DNA from 2 places in the Streptococcus sp. 27098_8_73 genome. Region 2 is predicted to be linked to the other one. Evidence: predicted binding sites of a transcription regulator. Region 2 holds the regulator's gene; the other holds the start of a gene.
The links. The regulator HrcA, encoded in region 2, represses chaperone genes, less so after heat shock. The targets are predictions, from matches to a motif close to TTAGCACTCNNNNNNNNNGAGTGCTAA.
Positions count from the first base shown of each region.

Region 1 (7,775 bases), on a different contig from region 2:
AATATGAAAAGTTCTTACAAATTCATGCAGGGGGCATAGAAAGTATGACTAAAAAGCCTTGGAATCTAAGGCTTTTTCATTATTTTACAAGTTTTTGTCTCATTAATAGCACAATAAAAAGGCTTCAAACCATTGTTTTTGATCAATAGTTTGAAGTCTTTTTTACTTTATTGATTTCAAAAAAGTTGTACTTTCTTTGATGTGCCTTACATCATGCCGCCCATCATACTTGGGTCCATAGCTGGTGCTGCTGGCGCAGGTTCTGGCTTATTAGCCACAACAGCTTCTGTTGTCAAAATCAAGCTAGCAACTGAAGCGGCATTTTGCAGGGCTGAGCGCGTTACCTTAACTGGGTCAATGATTCCAGCTTCAATCATGTTCACCCATTCGCCAGTCGCAGCATTAAAGCCTGTACCTGCTTCAGAGTTTTTCAGGCGGTCAATGATGATAGAGCCTTCAAATCCTGCATTCAAAGCGATTTGACGGACAGGCTCTTCCAAGGCACGGAGGACGATGTTACGACCTGTTGCTTCATCACCTGTTAATTCGAGAGCAGCTACTGCATCCAATACGCTAACAAAGGCTGTACCACCACCTGACACGATTCCTTCTTCTACTGCGGCACGAGTCGCGTTAAGGGCATCTTCGATGCGGAGTTTCATTTCTTTAAGTTCGGTTTCGGTTGCCGCACCGACCTTAATCACCGCCACACCACCGGACAATTTAGCCAGACGTTCTTGTAGCTTTTCTTTATCAAACTCAGAAGTTGTACTTTCGATTTGAGATTTGATAACGGCCACACGATTGGCAATAGCTTCTGGATTACCAGAGCCTTCCACAATCACAGTGCTATCCTTGTCAACAGTTACTTTAGAAGCTTGTCCAAGCGCTTCAATGGTCGCATCTTTGAGCTCCAGACCAAGGTCTTCTGTAATCACTGTACCACCAGTCAAGATTGCAATGTCTTCCAACATAGCCTTTCGACGGTCACCGAAACCTGGCGCTTTAACAGCCACTACATTAAAGGTACCACGAATCTTGTTAAGAACCAATGTTGGCAGAGCTTCACCATCCACATCATCTGCAATGATCAAAAGCGGACGGTTGGTTTTCAAAATACTTTCCAACAATGGCAGAATCTCTTGAATGTTAGAAATTTTCTTGTCTGTAATCAAGATATAAGGGTTGTCCAGATCAGCCACCATTTTTTCACTATCTGTCACCATGTATTGAGACAGGTAGCCACGGTCAAACTGCATTCCTTCTACGACATCCAGCTCTGTTTCCATACCCTTGGACTCTTCGATAGTGATAACGCCATCGTTGCCAACTTTTTCCATAGCTTCAGAAATGTACTCGCCGACTTTTTCGCTACGAGAAGACACGGCAGCAACCTGAGCAATTGCTTCTTTGTTAGAAACTGGAATCGCAGTTTCTTTCAGCGCGCTGACAGCAGTCGCAACTGCTGCTTCAATCCCGCGGCGGATACCGATTGGGTTAGCACCAGCTGTAACATTTTTAATCCCTTCGCGGACGATAGCTTGCGTCAATACAGTAGCAGTCGTTGTTCCGTCACCAGCGATATCGTTGGTCTTCGAAGCAACTTCTGACACCAGCTTAGCGCCCATATTTTCAAAATGGTCTTCCAGCTCGATTTCCTTGGCAATGGTCACACCGTCATTGGTGATAAGGGGTGAACCAAAAGATTTTTCCAAAACGACATTGCGACCTTTAGGGCCCAAAGTCACCTTGACAGTATCTGCTAGAATATCCACACCACGAACCATTGCACTACGTGCATCTGATGAAAATTTAATATCTTTTGCCATTTTTAAACCTCTTTCTTAGATTTTTACTCCACAATTGCAAGAATGCTTGCTTCTCCAACAACCAAGAATTTCTCATCCTGATCTTTGACTTCAACGCCAGCATGGCTTTCAACTAAAACCTTATCACCTAGCTTGACACTTGGCGCGACCAGCTCTCCGTTGAGCGTACGGATTCCTTGGCCAACTGCGATGACTTTTGCTTCTTTTGTCGCGTCTTGTCCTGCACCAGCAATGACAAAGCCTCCAACTTTCTGTTCTTTTTCTTCTACTTTTAAGACCACACGGTCACCTAATGGTTTTAACATCTTTATTCCTCCAAAGATTGAATTTTAGCACTCTATGACATCGAGTGCTAATCTATAGTTAATATTGTATCACTTGGTCAGAAATAGTCAAGAAAAAACTTTGCCGAATGACAAAGTTTTTGGGGGAAAGTTAAATGGAAACCTTATTGAGCTAACTTCAGTTTCTCTTCAAAATCATCAATAACCTTTTGCAAATTTAGTCTACCCTTGTAGATGCCATAGCCAAAGACCAGCATGACAAGAATTCCCAAAACAGCTAAGATGACTCCTACGATGAACAGAAGCAGATTAGTTCGATGAAAGAGATAGATCAGGACAAAACTGATTACTTCCTTTCAACAAACGAAGATATCCTCATGGATACCTCCGTTTCTGTAAACATTTATTCAAATACAAATTGATTGTGGTAGAGCTCAGAATAGAAGCCACCTAGATGCAGCAATTCATGATGATCGCCTCTTTCAATGACTTCCCCATCTTTTAAGACAATAATCTGGTCCGCATTCAATATGGTCTTTAAGCGGTGAGCGATGACAAAGCTGGTCCGTCCTGCCACAATGGCCTCCATCGCGCTCTGGATCTTGCTCTCGGTTACCGTATCAACGTTGGAGGTGGCCTCATCCAAGATCAGCACTTGAGGATCGGTCAAAAGGGTTCGAGCAATCGAAATCAATTGCTTTTGACCTGTTGAAAAGATGTTTTGATCATCATCTACGATTGTGTCGTATTTATCAGGCAAGCTTTCAATATACTCGTGAATATGGGTAGCACGCGCAGCAATTTCAACCATCTCCTGACTGGCATCCGGCACTCCAAATCGGATATTGTCTCGAATGGTTCCGCTGAACAAGACAGAATCTTGCAAAACGATACCTACATGACTGCGCAAACTATCCAAGTCATAGTCTCGGATATCGCGCCCGTCAAATTCGATACTGCCCTTATCCACATCGTAAAAACGATTGATCAGGTTCATGATGGTCGTCTTCCCTGATCCTGTCGGTCCTACAACGGCAATCATCTTACCTTTTGGCGCTGAGATAGAAACATCCTTCAAAATCGGCTTACCTTCGACATAAGAGAAATCTATATGCTTTATCTCGACGCCTTCTCTCAGCTCGGTAAAGGCTGGTGCATTCTGAGGACGCACTTCCTCAGGCGCATCAAACATTTCCTGAATCCGATCCGCACCAGTGAAAGCCAGCTGCAGACTTCCCCAGCTTGCCGCAACCTGAATGATAGGCTGATAGTACTGCTGAGAAAACTGTGTAAAGGTTGAAATCAGACCAATGGCTACTGAGGTCTTCACATTAGGATCATTGAGCATAATGGCCGAGCCCACAAAAATCACGATAGCCGTATTGATCAGGCTCATTCCGTTCATGACAGGAAAGAGCAAGCCAGAAAAGGCACGTCCTTTGAAAGTAGCTGACCGAACCTTATCATTTTGCTGGACAAAGCCTTTGATGACTTCTTCCTGCATTCCCTGCACAATAACTGCCTTCTGGCCGGAAATCGTCTCATCCATATAAGCATTGAGCTGACCAACTTCTTTTTGCTGCAAGTCTGTGTACTTGCGAGCCAGCTTGACGATAGACACCAAGACAATGATGGCTACTGGCGTACTGGCAATCGTCACCCAAGCCAAGGTCGCATGCCGCATAAACATGATGATAATCAGACCGATGTAGAGAGCAATATTGCTCATCACTTGGACTAGGCTCTCGTTGAAAGCCTGCAAGATATTATCCAAATCGCTGGTAAAACGCGACAAGATATCTCCATCTTGATGGCGGTCAAAGAAGGAAACGGTCAAGCGAGCTAATTTTCCAAAGAGCCCCTTGCGCATTTCATTGGTTGAATAGGAAATGATCCGACTCATCAGCAGCATGTAAATCAAGCTCGATAGCGAAAGGAAGATGAAAGCCAACGCTAAATTCCACATGATTCCTTGAAAAGCAGCAAAGGCTGAAACATCACCTGAAGCAAGCTTGCCACTCGCAAAAGCACTCCCCAACTCCACCAGCTCACTGATGGCGAGACCTGTAAAAATCGGAAAGAGAACCTGTAAAACCGTCGAGATGACAATCATAATCATGACGACCAAAAAGGCCAGTTTATACTGCTTGAAATATTGCCAGAAAAATTTTGCTGTCTTCATATTAGTCCTCCTTTCCTTTTTGTGTCTCATAAATTTCTCGGTAGACATCATTTGTAGCAACCAAGTCTGCGTGTCTACCCTGCCCAATCAAGCGTCCTTGATCTAGCACCAAAATCTTGTCCGCATGAACAACGGAGCTAATCTTCTGGGCAATAATAATAGTTGTGGTTCCCTTCAAATCCTTGTTCAGCGCCTCCTGAACCAGTTTTTCGGACTTGGCATCCAGAGCTGAAGTCGAGTCATCTAGGATAAGAATATTAGGATTGCTGACAACACCACGCGCGATGGACATTCTTTGCTTTTGTCCGCCAGAGAAATTATTTCCCCGTTCTTCGACTTGGCTGTTGTAGGTGTCTTCCATGCGATTGATAAACTCGCTTGCCTGAGCAATGCGCGCCGCCTGTTCTAATTCTGGCAAGCTAGCATTTTGCTTTCCTTGACGCAGATTGTCCGCAATCGTCCCCTTAAATAAAATAGCTTTTTGCAGAACGATGGAGACATTTTTTCTCAGCGAAGCTTCACTAATATCTCGCAGGTCTTTGCCACCAATTTTGATGGAGCCTTCCTGAGGATCAAAAAGACGTGGAATGAGCTGGGCCAGAGTTGATTTCCCTGCTCCCGTCGCTCCGACAACACCAATCATCTCTCCCGATTTGACTTCAAAGCTAATATCCTTGAGCATAGGCTCTGTATCTGTCGGGTAGGTAAAGGTCACATGGTCAAAGACCAGACTACCTTCCAAATCTTCTTCAGCTTCATTCTTGAAGGTCATCGCTGGCTCTGTATCCAAGACCTCCTTGATCCGCCGAATCGATACCATAGCACGTGTAACGGTATTGCCCAAAAAGCCAACCATGATAATAGTAAACATTATTTGATTCAAGTAAGAAATGAAAGAAACAATCGAGCTAACCAAGCCTGGATCCATCTGTATCATGCTAGACAAGAGCCACATGGTCAGATAGACAGCCCCATAGCCGACGATCATCATCATTGGTTGAACGATCGAAAAGGCATAGCCAATAAAGAGATTTTGCTCTAGAAGTTCATCTGAAACTTGCGTAAACTTCTGATACTGCTCTCTCTCCTGCACGAAAGATTTGACGACACGGACGCCACGCAGATTTTCTTTGGCAATCGAATTGATCTTTTCTAAGAGAACTTGGAATTTGGCAAAGCGTGGACCCATCAAGCCCATCATCACTCCTGTCAAAAAGAAGACCAAAAAGACCATCAAGACAATGACCCACCACAAGGAAGGAATGGTCACCACCGCCAAAATAAAGGAACCTAAAAATAAAATAGGTAGGCGGAATAAAATCTGAAACATCATCATGACCAAATTTTGTACTTGGTTGATGTCATTGGTCATGCGGACGACGAGATTCCCCGCATTGAACTGTTCAATATTGGCATAAGAGAAGGTCTGGATTTTCCGAAAGGTTTTTTCCCGTAAATCCGACGACACACCTTGCGCAATATAGGCTGCCAGGGTCACATTTGCCCCGCCAGCAAGCAGGCCAACCAGACCAAAACCCAGCAACCAAGCCCCCAAACGATAGATTTCTTCCCGGTTTCCTGACAAAAGAGCATTCAAGACATCTTTGAGATACAGGGGCTGCAACAGCGAGCTAGCTAGCATCAGCGATGTCATAAGAAGAGATAGAAAGATAAATAATTTATAGGCTGATAAAGCTTTTCTGAACATAATTCCTCCTCGTAGATTTTTAACTTTGTTTAGCTTCCTTACTATATCATAGATAAAAACAATGTCAAGTAAGAAATTTCAGTTATTATATGGTACAATATAATAAATAACTCTAAAAGCAAGTGAGTCCTTTTGTGGGTCTCGTACAAGGAGAAAAGATGGATAAACAACGAATTGCTGTGATTGGTCCTGGTTCGTGGGGAACGGCTCTGTCGCAAGTCCTCAATGATAATGGCCATGAAGTCCGAATTTGGGGCAATATTGCAGAGCAGATTGACGAAATCAATCACCAACATACAAACAAACGCTATTTCAAAGATGTGGTTCTAAGCGAGGAAATTAAGGCTTATCATGACTTGAACTATGCTCTAGAAAACGTCGATGCTGTGCTTTTTGTCGTACCGACCAAGGTGACTCGTCTGGTAGCCAAACAAGTTGCGCAAACCTTGGATCACAAGGTAAAAATCATGCACGCATCCAAGGGATTAGAGCCTAACAGCCACAAACGGATTTCGACTATTCTGGAAGAAGAAATCCCTGCAGACTTGCGTAGCGAGATTGTCGTTGTTTCAGGACCTAGCCATGCTGAAGAAACTATCGTTCGCGACATTACCCTGATTACCGCAGCATCTAAGGACCTCGAAACCGCTAAGTATGTGCAGGAACTCTTCAGCAACCACTATTTCCGCCTCTACACCAATACTGATGTCGTTGGAGTGGAGACAGCAGGTGCTCTGAAAAACATCATCGCAGTCGGAGCTGGAGCTCTCCATGGACTGGGTTATGGTGACAATGCCAAAGCTGCCATCATCACACGCGGACTGGCTGAAATTACCCGACTGGGTGTCAAACTTGGAGCCAGCCCTCTGACTTACAGCGGTCTTTCTGGTGTCGGCGACTTGATTGTCACAGGAACTTCTGTCCACTCTCGCAACTGGCGGGCCGGCGATGCACTGGGTCGCGGCGAAAAACTGGCTGATATTGAAGCCAATATGGGTATGGTTATCGAAGGAATCTCTACCACCAAGGCAGCCTACGAACTGGCTCAGGAGCTCGGTGTCTATATGCCAATTACCCAAGCCATTTACAAGGTCATCTACGACGGCCATGATATCAAAGATGCCATTCATGATATGATGAATAATGAATTCAAAGCTGAAAATGAGTGGTCTTAATTTACAATATTTTTTTAAAGGAGAATTTTATGTCAAAAGTCAGAAAAGCAATCATCCCTGCAGCCGGTCTCGGAACCCGCTTCTTGCCAGCCACTAAGGCACTGGCCAAGGAAATGCTGCCAATCGTTGACAAACCAACTATTCAGTTTATCGTCGAAGAAGCTCTTAAATCTGGAATCAAAGACATTTTGGTTGTCACAGGGAAGTCAAAACGCTCCATCGAGGACCACTTTGACTCCAACTTTGAACTAGAATACAACCTCAAGGAAAAGGGCAAGAACGACTTGCTCAAGTTGGTGGATGAGACCACTGGTATTGGCTTGCATTTCATCCGTCAGAGTCACCCACGTGGACTCGGGGACGCCGTACTTCAAGCCAAGGCCTTCGTCGGAAATGAACCTTTTGTGGTCATGCTAGGTGATGATTTGATGGACATTACCAATGACAAGGCAGTGCCACTCACCAAACAACTCATGGATGACTACGCAGCAACCCACGCATCTACCATTGCAGTTATGCAGGTTCCTCACGAAGAAGTCTCTGCTTATGGCGTTATTGCACCTCAAGGCGAAGGCGTCAATGGCCTCTACAGCGTTG
Region 1 covers NZ_JAPVZT010000003.1:160,035-167,809, forward strand. Annotated here, with positions in the region: gene groL (chaperonin GroEL) at 207-1,829, opposite strand; gene groES (co-chaperone GroES) at 1,853-2,134, opposite strand; partial or broken gene O3651_RS03415 (DUF202 domain-containing protein) at 2,278-2,460, opposite strand; gene O3651_RS03420 (ABC transporter ATP-binding protein) at 2,517-4,295, opposite strand; gene O3651_RS03425 (ABC transporter ATP-binding protein) at 4,297-6,003, opposite strand; gene O3651_RS03430 (NAD(P)H-dependent glycerol-3-phosphate dehydrogenase) at 6,162-7,178, shown strand; gene galU (UTP--glucose-1-phosphate uridylyltransferase GalU) at 7,208-7,775, shown strand, end outside.
Region 1: groES (co-chaperone GroES) is a predicted target of HrcA. The motif match lies at 2,159-2,185, and genes of this name have one in related genera.

Region 2 (7,775 bases):
TGCCAGAAGACTGGCTCCCAAACCTTTTTTCTGATGTTCTTTATCCACTACCAAAGCCTTGATATGGATGTTTTCCAACACCTGCTGAGCATGGAGCAAGGCGATTAAGTTTCCTTCCTCTTCCCGTGTCAGATAATAATCCTTGGGCTCAAGTTCTTCAAGCCTAGCTAACCCAAAAGAAGCCTCATATTGTTCCTTAAAAACTTGCTCGATAAAGTCTTGAAATTCTGTCATTTCTTGCTCCTAACGAAAAAGCAGAATAATAACTCTGCTTTTTCCTTCTTTATTCCCCTTCAAAGACATCTTTCATCTTATCAAAGAAGCCTTTCTTCTTAGGGCTCACTGTGATGTCTCCAGCCGCCGCAAAATCCTTAAGAGCCGCCTTTTGACGGTCATTGAGGCCTGTCGGCGTTACGACATTGACAGTGACATATTGGTCACCGACACTTCCATCGCGTAGATTTGGTGCTCCCTTGCCACGCAGACGGAAACGTTTGCCAGTCTGGGTTCCCTCTGGAATTGTCAATTCAACATTTCCATGCACAGTTGGGATTTCCACACTGTCGCCCAGAGCTGCTTGCACAAAGTTGAGGTTGAGCTTGTAGTAAATGGTAGAACCGTCACGTTCAAATTTATCGCTTGGCTCAACGTTCACCACTACATACAAGTCACCGTAAGGACCACCATTAAAACCTGCCTCACCTTGACCCGCCAAGCGAACTCGTTGACCTGTTTCCACACCAGCTGGAATTTTTACATGAACGCTATGCGCTTGCTTTTCATGTCCCGTTCCATGGCAGGTTTCGCATGGACTTTTGATTTCTTGTCCGCGACCGTGACAGACATCACAGGTTACTTGTCGACGCATCATACCTAGTGGTGTCTGAGTATCGACGTTAATAACACCAGAGCCGTGACAGCGGCCACAAGTTACTGGGCTAGTTCCTGGCTTAGCACCTGAACCATGACAAGTCCGACAGCTAGCCTCACGATTGTATTTCACTTCTTTTTCTGTACCGAAAATAGCCTCTTCAAAGCGGAGATTTACCCGATACTGGAGATCGTCTCCTTGACGCGGAGCGTTTGGATTACGAGTCGCACCACCGCCAAAGAAGCTAGAAAAGATATCTTCGAAGCCGCCAAAACCAGAGCCATCAAAGCCACCAAAACCGCCTGCACCGCCGCCAAAGCCACCATTGGCTCCCGCCGCGCCGTATTGGTCATAGGCAGCCCGCTTTTGCTCATCGCTCAGCGTTTCATAAGCCTCCTGGACTTCCTTATATTTATCTTCCGCCCCAGGCTCCTTATTGATATCTGGGTGATATTTTTTAGATAATTTCCGATAGGCTCTCTTAATCTCATCCTGAGAAGCATTCTTAGAGACACCTAAACGATCATAAAATTCTGTATTGTTCATATAAGATACCAAGAGCGAACAGAAAGCGACTGAAATTTAGGAAACCTCTTAAGAAATCCTGATTTCTTAAGAGGTTTATCTAATTTCCAAGCTTTCCGCTCGAGTTCAATTACGAACACCCTTGTTCCTTTCTGTTAATATTGCGGAACGAAACCTCGATTTAGGTCGGGTTCAGTTCCCTTCTAACTTAGTTTAAAGAAAAACCAAAAATTTACGTTCCAACTCTTTTCTTACCGAAAAACAGAGGCTGGGTTGCAACCTCTGGATTTCTTCCTATCATTACGACGTTCAAGTTTTAAAAATCAAACTAGTAATGCTGAATTGAGCACGCCCTAACCTCTTGGTGAAAAAGATAAATCTTTCTAGAAACTAAAGTTTCTGCGTCAGATTTCCTATTTTCACTGTGAGGTTTTAACGGGCTTTGCATCTTATTTTTCAGTAAACTCTCCGTCTACGACGTCATCGCCTGCGTTTCCTGTTGCTTGTGTGCCTTCTGCTCCTGCTTGAGCTTGTTGAGCTGCTGCGGCTTGTTCGTAGAGTTTCACTGCCAAAGCTTGAGCTTTTTCGTTCAACGCTTCGAGTTTTACTTTCATGTCGTCCAGGTTGTTGTCTTCTTGGGCTTTCTTAAGGTCATCAAGGGCAGCTTGGGCAGCATCGCGTTCTGCATCAAAGCCTTTGCCTTCAGTTTCTTTGATAGTCTTTTCAGTCGCAAAGATAGCTTGGTCTACTTCGTTACGAAGATCTACTTCTTCCTTACGTTTCTTATCTGCTTCAGCATTAGCTTCTGCATCTTTCATCATACGGTCGATTTCTTCATCAGTCAAACCTGAGTTAGATTGGATGACAATTGTTTGTTCTTTTTGAGTTCCAAGGTCTTTGGCCTTAACAGATACGATACCGTTCTTGTCAATGTCAAATGTTACTTCGATTTGAGGAATTCCACGAGGTGCAGCTGGAATATCAGTCAATTGGAAACGTCCAAGAGTCTTGTTATCTGCTGCCATTGGGCGTTCACCTTGAAGAACGTGGATATCAACGGCTGGTTGGTTGTCTGCCGCAGTTGAGAAGACTTGTGATTTAGATGTTGGAATAGTAGTGTTGCGATCAATAAGTTTTGTGAAGACTCCACCCATTGTTTCGATACCAAGTGACAATGGTGTTACGTCAAGAAGGACAACGTCTTTAACATCACCAGTGATGACACCACCTTGGATAGCAGCACCCATAGCCACTACTTCATCAGGGTTAACTGATTTGTTTGGTTCTTTACCAGTTTCAGCCTTAACAGCTTCTACAACGGCTGGGATACGAGTTGAACCACCAACAAGGATCACTTCGTCGATTTCTGACAAGCTCAAACCTGCATCTGAAAGGGCTTGACGAACTGGAACTTTTGTACGTTCTACAAGGTCGCGAGTCAAATCATCGAATTTCGCACGAGTCAAGGTCATTTCCAAGTGAAGAGGTCCAGCTTCACCAGCAGTGATAAATGGCAAGCTGATTTGAGTTGAAGTCACACCAGAAAGGTCTTTCTTAGCTTTTTCAGTTGCGTCTTTCAAACGTTGAAGAGCCATCTTGTCAGCTGACAAGTCGATGCCGTTTTCTTTCTTGAATTCTGCTACCAAGTGGTCGATAATTTTTTGGTCAAAGTCGTCACCACCGAGTTTGTTATCCCCTGCAGTTGCTAATACATCAAAGACACCATCACCGAGTTCAAGGATAGATACGTCGAATGTACCACCACCAAGGTCGAATACCAAGATTTTTTCTTCTTTGTCAGTCTTGTCCAAACCGTAAGCAAGGGCTGCTGCAGTTGGTTCGTTAACGATACGTTCTACTTCAAGACCAGCGATTTTACCAGCGTCTTTAGTTGCTTGACGTTGAGCATCGTTGAAGTAAGCTGGAACTGTGATAACCGCTTTGGTTACTTTTTCACCAAGGTATTCTTCAGCGTAACCTTTCAAGTATTGAAGAATCATAGCTGAGATTTCTTGTGGAGTATATTCTTTTCCATTAGCAGAAACTTTTTCAGAAGTACCCATTTTGGATTTGATAGAGATAACTGTATCTGGGTTTGTCACTGCTTGGCGTTTTGCAGCATCACCAACGATGATTTCACCATTTTTGAATGACACTACAGACGGAGTTGTGCGGTTTCCTTCTGGATTTGCGATGATTTTACTTTCAGTTCCTTCAAGAACTGCAACTGCTGAGTTTGTTGTACCTAAGTCAATACCGATAATTTTAGACATGTGTTTTTCTCCTTAAATTTTATTTTCTATTTTTCTTTTTAATACTCTTCTTAAGTGGCGACGCCATCAGAGCTTGACTCCGTCAATCTCTTTGACTAAACTTTGAGCCTAAGGTCTCAAAGTTTGCGTAAATAGCGCCACGGCGAAGAGTATCGCCTTTGGTTCGCTTCGCTCACTATTGGTAAAGCTGAACCATTGTTTATCATTCTTTCATAGTTTATTGTCGTTTCGGACAAGAGAAACTACCCTTTTTCTGCTTTAGCAATCCCACTTGTCCTAATGTAAGCCTTATGCCCACAGTGAGGACAAGACAGCCATTCATCATCTCTATTAGGATAATCGTCCATATACACAGAGACATTCACACTGCCACCGCATTCATCACAGGTATTCTCTCCTTGATAATAACGTTGTGCAGTCTTACGATATTCTTCATTCTGCTTCTTATTTTTTTCAAAAATATCTAACATATCTTACCTCCTAGTTATAAACCACTACCATTGCTGGTCTTAGGATGCGATCATGGAGTTTGTAGCCTTTTTGGAAGACTTGGGCAATAGTATCTGCTGGATGTTCGTCATCTGCTGGAAGAGTTTGGATGGCCATATGGTAATTATGGTCAAATGCTCCGTCCGCTGCGATTTCTTCGATGCCTTCTTCTTTAAGGGCATGAATCAAGCTTTCTTGCACCATTTCCAAGCCTTTTTTGACGTCGTCTGTCAATCCTTCAACGGCAAGCGCACGCTCAAGGTTATCCAAAGAAGGGAGAATCGCTTTTGCCAAATCTTGGCTTCGATAGCGTTGCAAGAGTTGGCGCTCTTCATTGGCACGACGTTGGATATTTTGCATTTCTGCATGAGCGCGAAGGTATTTATTTTCAAAGTCTTCTGCACGCTCATTTGCTAGTTCTAGTTCTGATTTTTCAGGAGTGGTTTCATCAGCTTCTTCAGCGGTTTCTACCTTTTCTTCAGTAGCTTCTACCACTTCCTCTTCTTTTACTTTTTCGTTTTTTATTTCCTCAGACATTTTTCGCCTCCTTTTTAGGAATTTATGTAATTTCATGTTCAACTCACCTCATAATGATTGCTACTCAGATATCGGTAGAAATCTGTGAGTTTCATCGTCAAGACTCGATTGACAACATTGAGCTGACTGACCACTTTTTGGTAATCCAGATTGACTGGACCGACCACCGCCAGCATACCAAATCCTCGATAGGGAATTAAAAACTTGCTGGAAATCAAGGTTAGATTGGCCAGACAGTCCTCTTGACTAGCTGCGACTCGGACATTTTGCATCTGATCCTCAGCCAGACTGTCACGGATTTCAAAAGCCACCTTCTGACGATCATCAAAGAACTGATAGGCCTCAAGATCCGCAAAACGTAGCAACTGAACCTTACCAGCGACAGCTACTTTTTCCGAAAACATCTGAGCAAAAATATGCTCAAAGAGATCGAGAACATTGTCCGTCGTCGTAAAGTAACGCTGGATAATCTGCGGAATCTCCGTCCGAATCTTGTAGTGAATATCTAAGACCGTCTGTCCTAAAAGGCGCTCCTGAATCATATCCCTCAAGCGCAGTAGGTCATCCTGGAGAAAATTCCTAGGAATCATGAACTGACTGGTCAGGGTATTGGACTCATCCAGAGTAAAGACAGCTAAGGCTGCGTGCTGGCTAATAACAACGATATCAAAAGCCGTCAGCCGTTGCCGACTAGGCTCGACGTCAAGAGCTACAACAGTGCAAGCACTCAACTCTGCCAAGACGTCCGCTGCCCGCTGCAGGATATCCTCCAGCTTGAAAAACTCTTGGTCGAAAGCTTTGACGACCTCGTATAGCTCATTTTCCGCTAGCTGATCAAAGGTCAAGGAATGACGGACAAAATACTGGAAGCCTGCTACACTGGGCTTGCGACCACTTGATGTATGGGCCTTTTCCAGCAATCCTTCCTTTTCCAAGGCTGCCATATCATTTCGAATAGTGGCACTCGAGGACTGGATAGACTCTTGCAAGGCTTTAGAACCGACAGGCTCATGCGTCTTGGTAAAGATATCAATAATTAGATTTAAAATCTCATTTTGGCGTTCTGTTACCAAGGACCTCACCTCTCTTTAGAAAATTTCCAGCCACTGGCGAGATTTTATTTTTTATATTTAGCACTCTAATACATCGAGTGCTAAGTTATGATTCTATTATACACTCTTAAAAATGAATGTCAAGACAAAAAACCAAAAAATTAGCACTCTTTTTGCAAGAGTGCTAAAAATCAGTCTCAAGTCCTAGAAAACTTTATTGGACAGGATTCCTTTTACAATTCTTTTGATGAGCTTTAAGCTTTTTCATAGCCCAATCATAGTGGCTGGATGTAGAGCTGACAAAATAAGAACCCAAGGTCGTTCCGCCCGTCCATTTATAAACTCCCTTGGAAAACAATTCTTCATTGGTTAAGGTTGCGGCTAGGTCCAGGACAGCTCTATGCGAACTAGCCAGCAAAGAACTTGCCTCCTCAAGAGAGGTCTGCTGGTGCTTTTCCCAAAATGCGGCATTCATCTCACCATACGTTCTCCAATTGTAGGGAGCTGGCAGAAAAGTCTTCTCTTCTCCCCTTTGATTGGCCTGCACCCAGTTAAGTAGCAGTTGGTGCCATTCATAAAGATGGATTAAGACATCCCTCAGGTTCCGGTCGCGCTTCCAGTGAGCTTCTTTCTTTTTCTCATCCTTTGAAAAATCAAAGGGCCTCGCCAACTCTTCTGCTGTCATGTTCGAAATGAGCAGATTGAGTTTTTCAAAATTTTCTGTAGCAACAGCCAGTAAATCGTTTTTTGTTGTAGGTCTTGGCATGACAAATTCCTCCTATCTGACGGAATACCTTAAGATGGTTTTCAACTTTTCTTCTGGTGTCCTATTTTTGTTGCTCAAGTAAATCTCTCTGTGAACTTGGTCGCATCTTTCGAGTCCCAAGCTGATTGCTAGCTCGTCCATTTTCTCAAAAGAGGCCGGCTCACTGTCATAACTTCCTACGTGTAAAACCTGAATGGCCCGCTCCTCTGGCAATCTCTGCAAACAAATGTCTTCATAGAGAGGATGAGGCTTTTTCTTGCGGACATTCTCAAGGGCTGCCGCAAATATATCCTGATCGATGACATTAGGCTGCTGAATCATGAGCTGATAGCGAAGCTGACTTTTATCGAAGCCTTCCACAGCAGCTTTTTCCCATATCCCCTCCAAAGGATAAACTGTGAAATCCTTCACCTTGTCCTCCGCCTCATCTTTCATCATGGATTTAAAGAGCATTTTTATGGGATAGGCCAGTGAATAAAGGGCAGATACCCGCTCGGAGAAATCCGCTTCATTGGGATCGCCCGCTCCTTCGATCACAATGAACTGTTGACTTGGCACCTCTACCAGCTCTGGCTTTTGCTTGGCTCCATAAAAGCATTTCTCACTCTTTCTCCATTCATATTTCATCTTGCTGCCTCCTTTTCTCTTCTTATCTATTAGTATACAAGAAGATACCTGACACCCTATGTCAAGTTTTATATTTTTCTACCAGCCTAGAAAGCATTTCATTCATTTTCAATCGGATTTCGGGCGGATCTAAGACCTCCACAGCGTCTCCAAAGGACAGGATATAACTGTACAAACGGTGATCGTTGGGAATTTCGATTTCTGTATATAAATTTCCTTCGGCATCTGTCCGAATGTCTCCGCTTAGTTCATCATAAACCCTGAAGGCCACTTTGCGATCAAACTTGACTGTCAGTTTAATGGTATTTTCATAGGTCAGTTCTTTTTCCAAGACGACATCTTCAAAGCTGTCCTCAAATCTCTCCTCCAGCCGCTCCAAATTTTTCATCCTAGATAGCTTAAAATACCTGAATTCCTGTCGCAAGAGGCAAAAAGCATAAAGATACCAACTCTGATTTCTAAACAACAAGCGTATAGGCTTAACACGACGGCTTGTCTCCCGCTCGTCACTAGCAAAGTAAGAAAAAGAAACAAGGTGCTTACCTAGAATCGCAGTTTTTAGTTGATGAAAGGTAGCTTCATATGCTTTATCGTTTTGCCAGTGATTAAAATCAATTTCGATCCAGTTGGGATTT
Region 2 covers NZ_JAPVZT010000006.1:49,772-57,546, forward strand. Annotated here, with positions in the region: gene O3651_RS05520 (GNAT family N-acetyltransferase) at 1-234, opposite strand, end outside; gene dnaJ (molecular chaperone DnaJ) at 284-1,417, opposite strand; gene dnaK (molecular chaperone DnaK) at 1,846-3,669, opposite strand; gene O3651_RS05535 (hypothetical protein) at 3,912-4,139, opposite strand; gene grpE (nucleotide exchange factor GrpE) at 4,150-4,695, opposite strand; gene hrcA (heat-inducible transcriptional repressor HrcA) at 4,734-5,768, opposite strand; gene O3651_RS05550 (ClbS/DfsB family four-helix bundle protein) at 5,962-6,513, opposite strand; gene O3651_RS05555 (GyrI-like domain-containing protein) at 6,526-7,140, opposite strand; gene O3651_RS05560 (helix-turn-helix transcriptional regulator) at 7,202-7,775, opposite strand, start outside.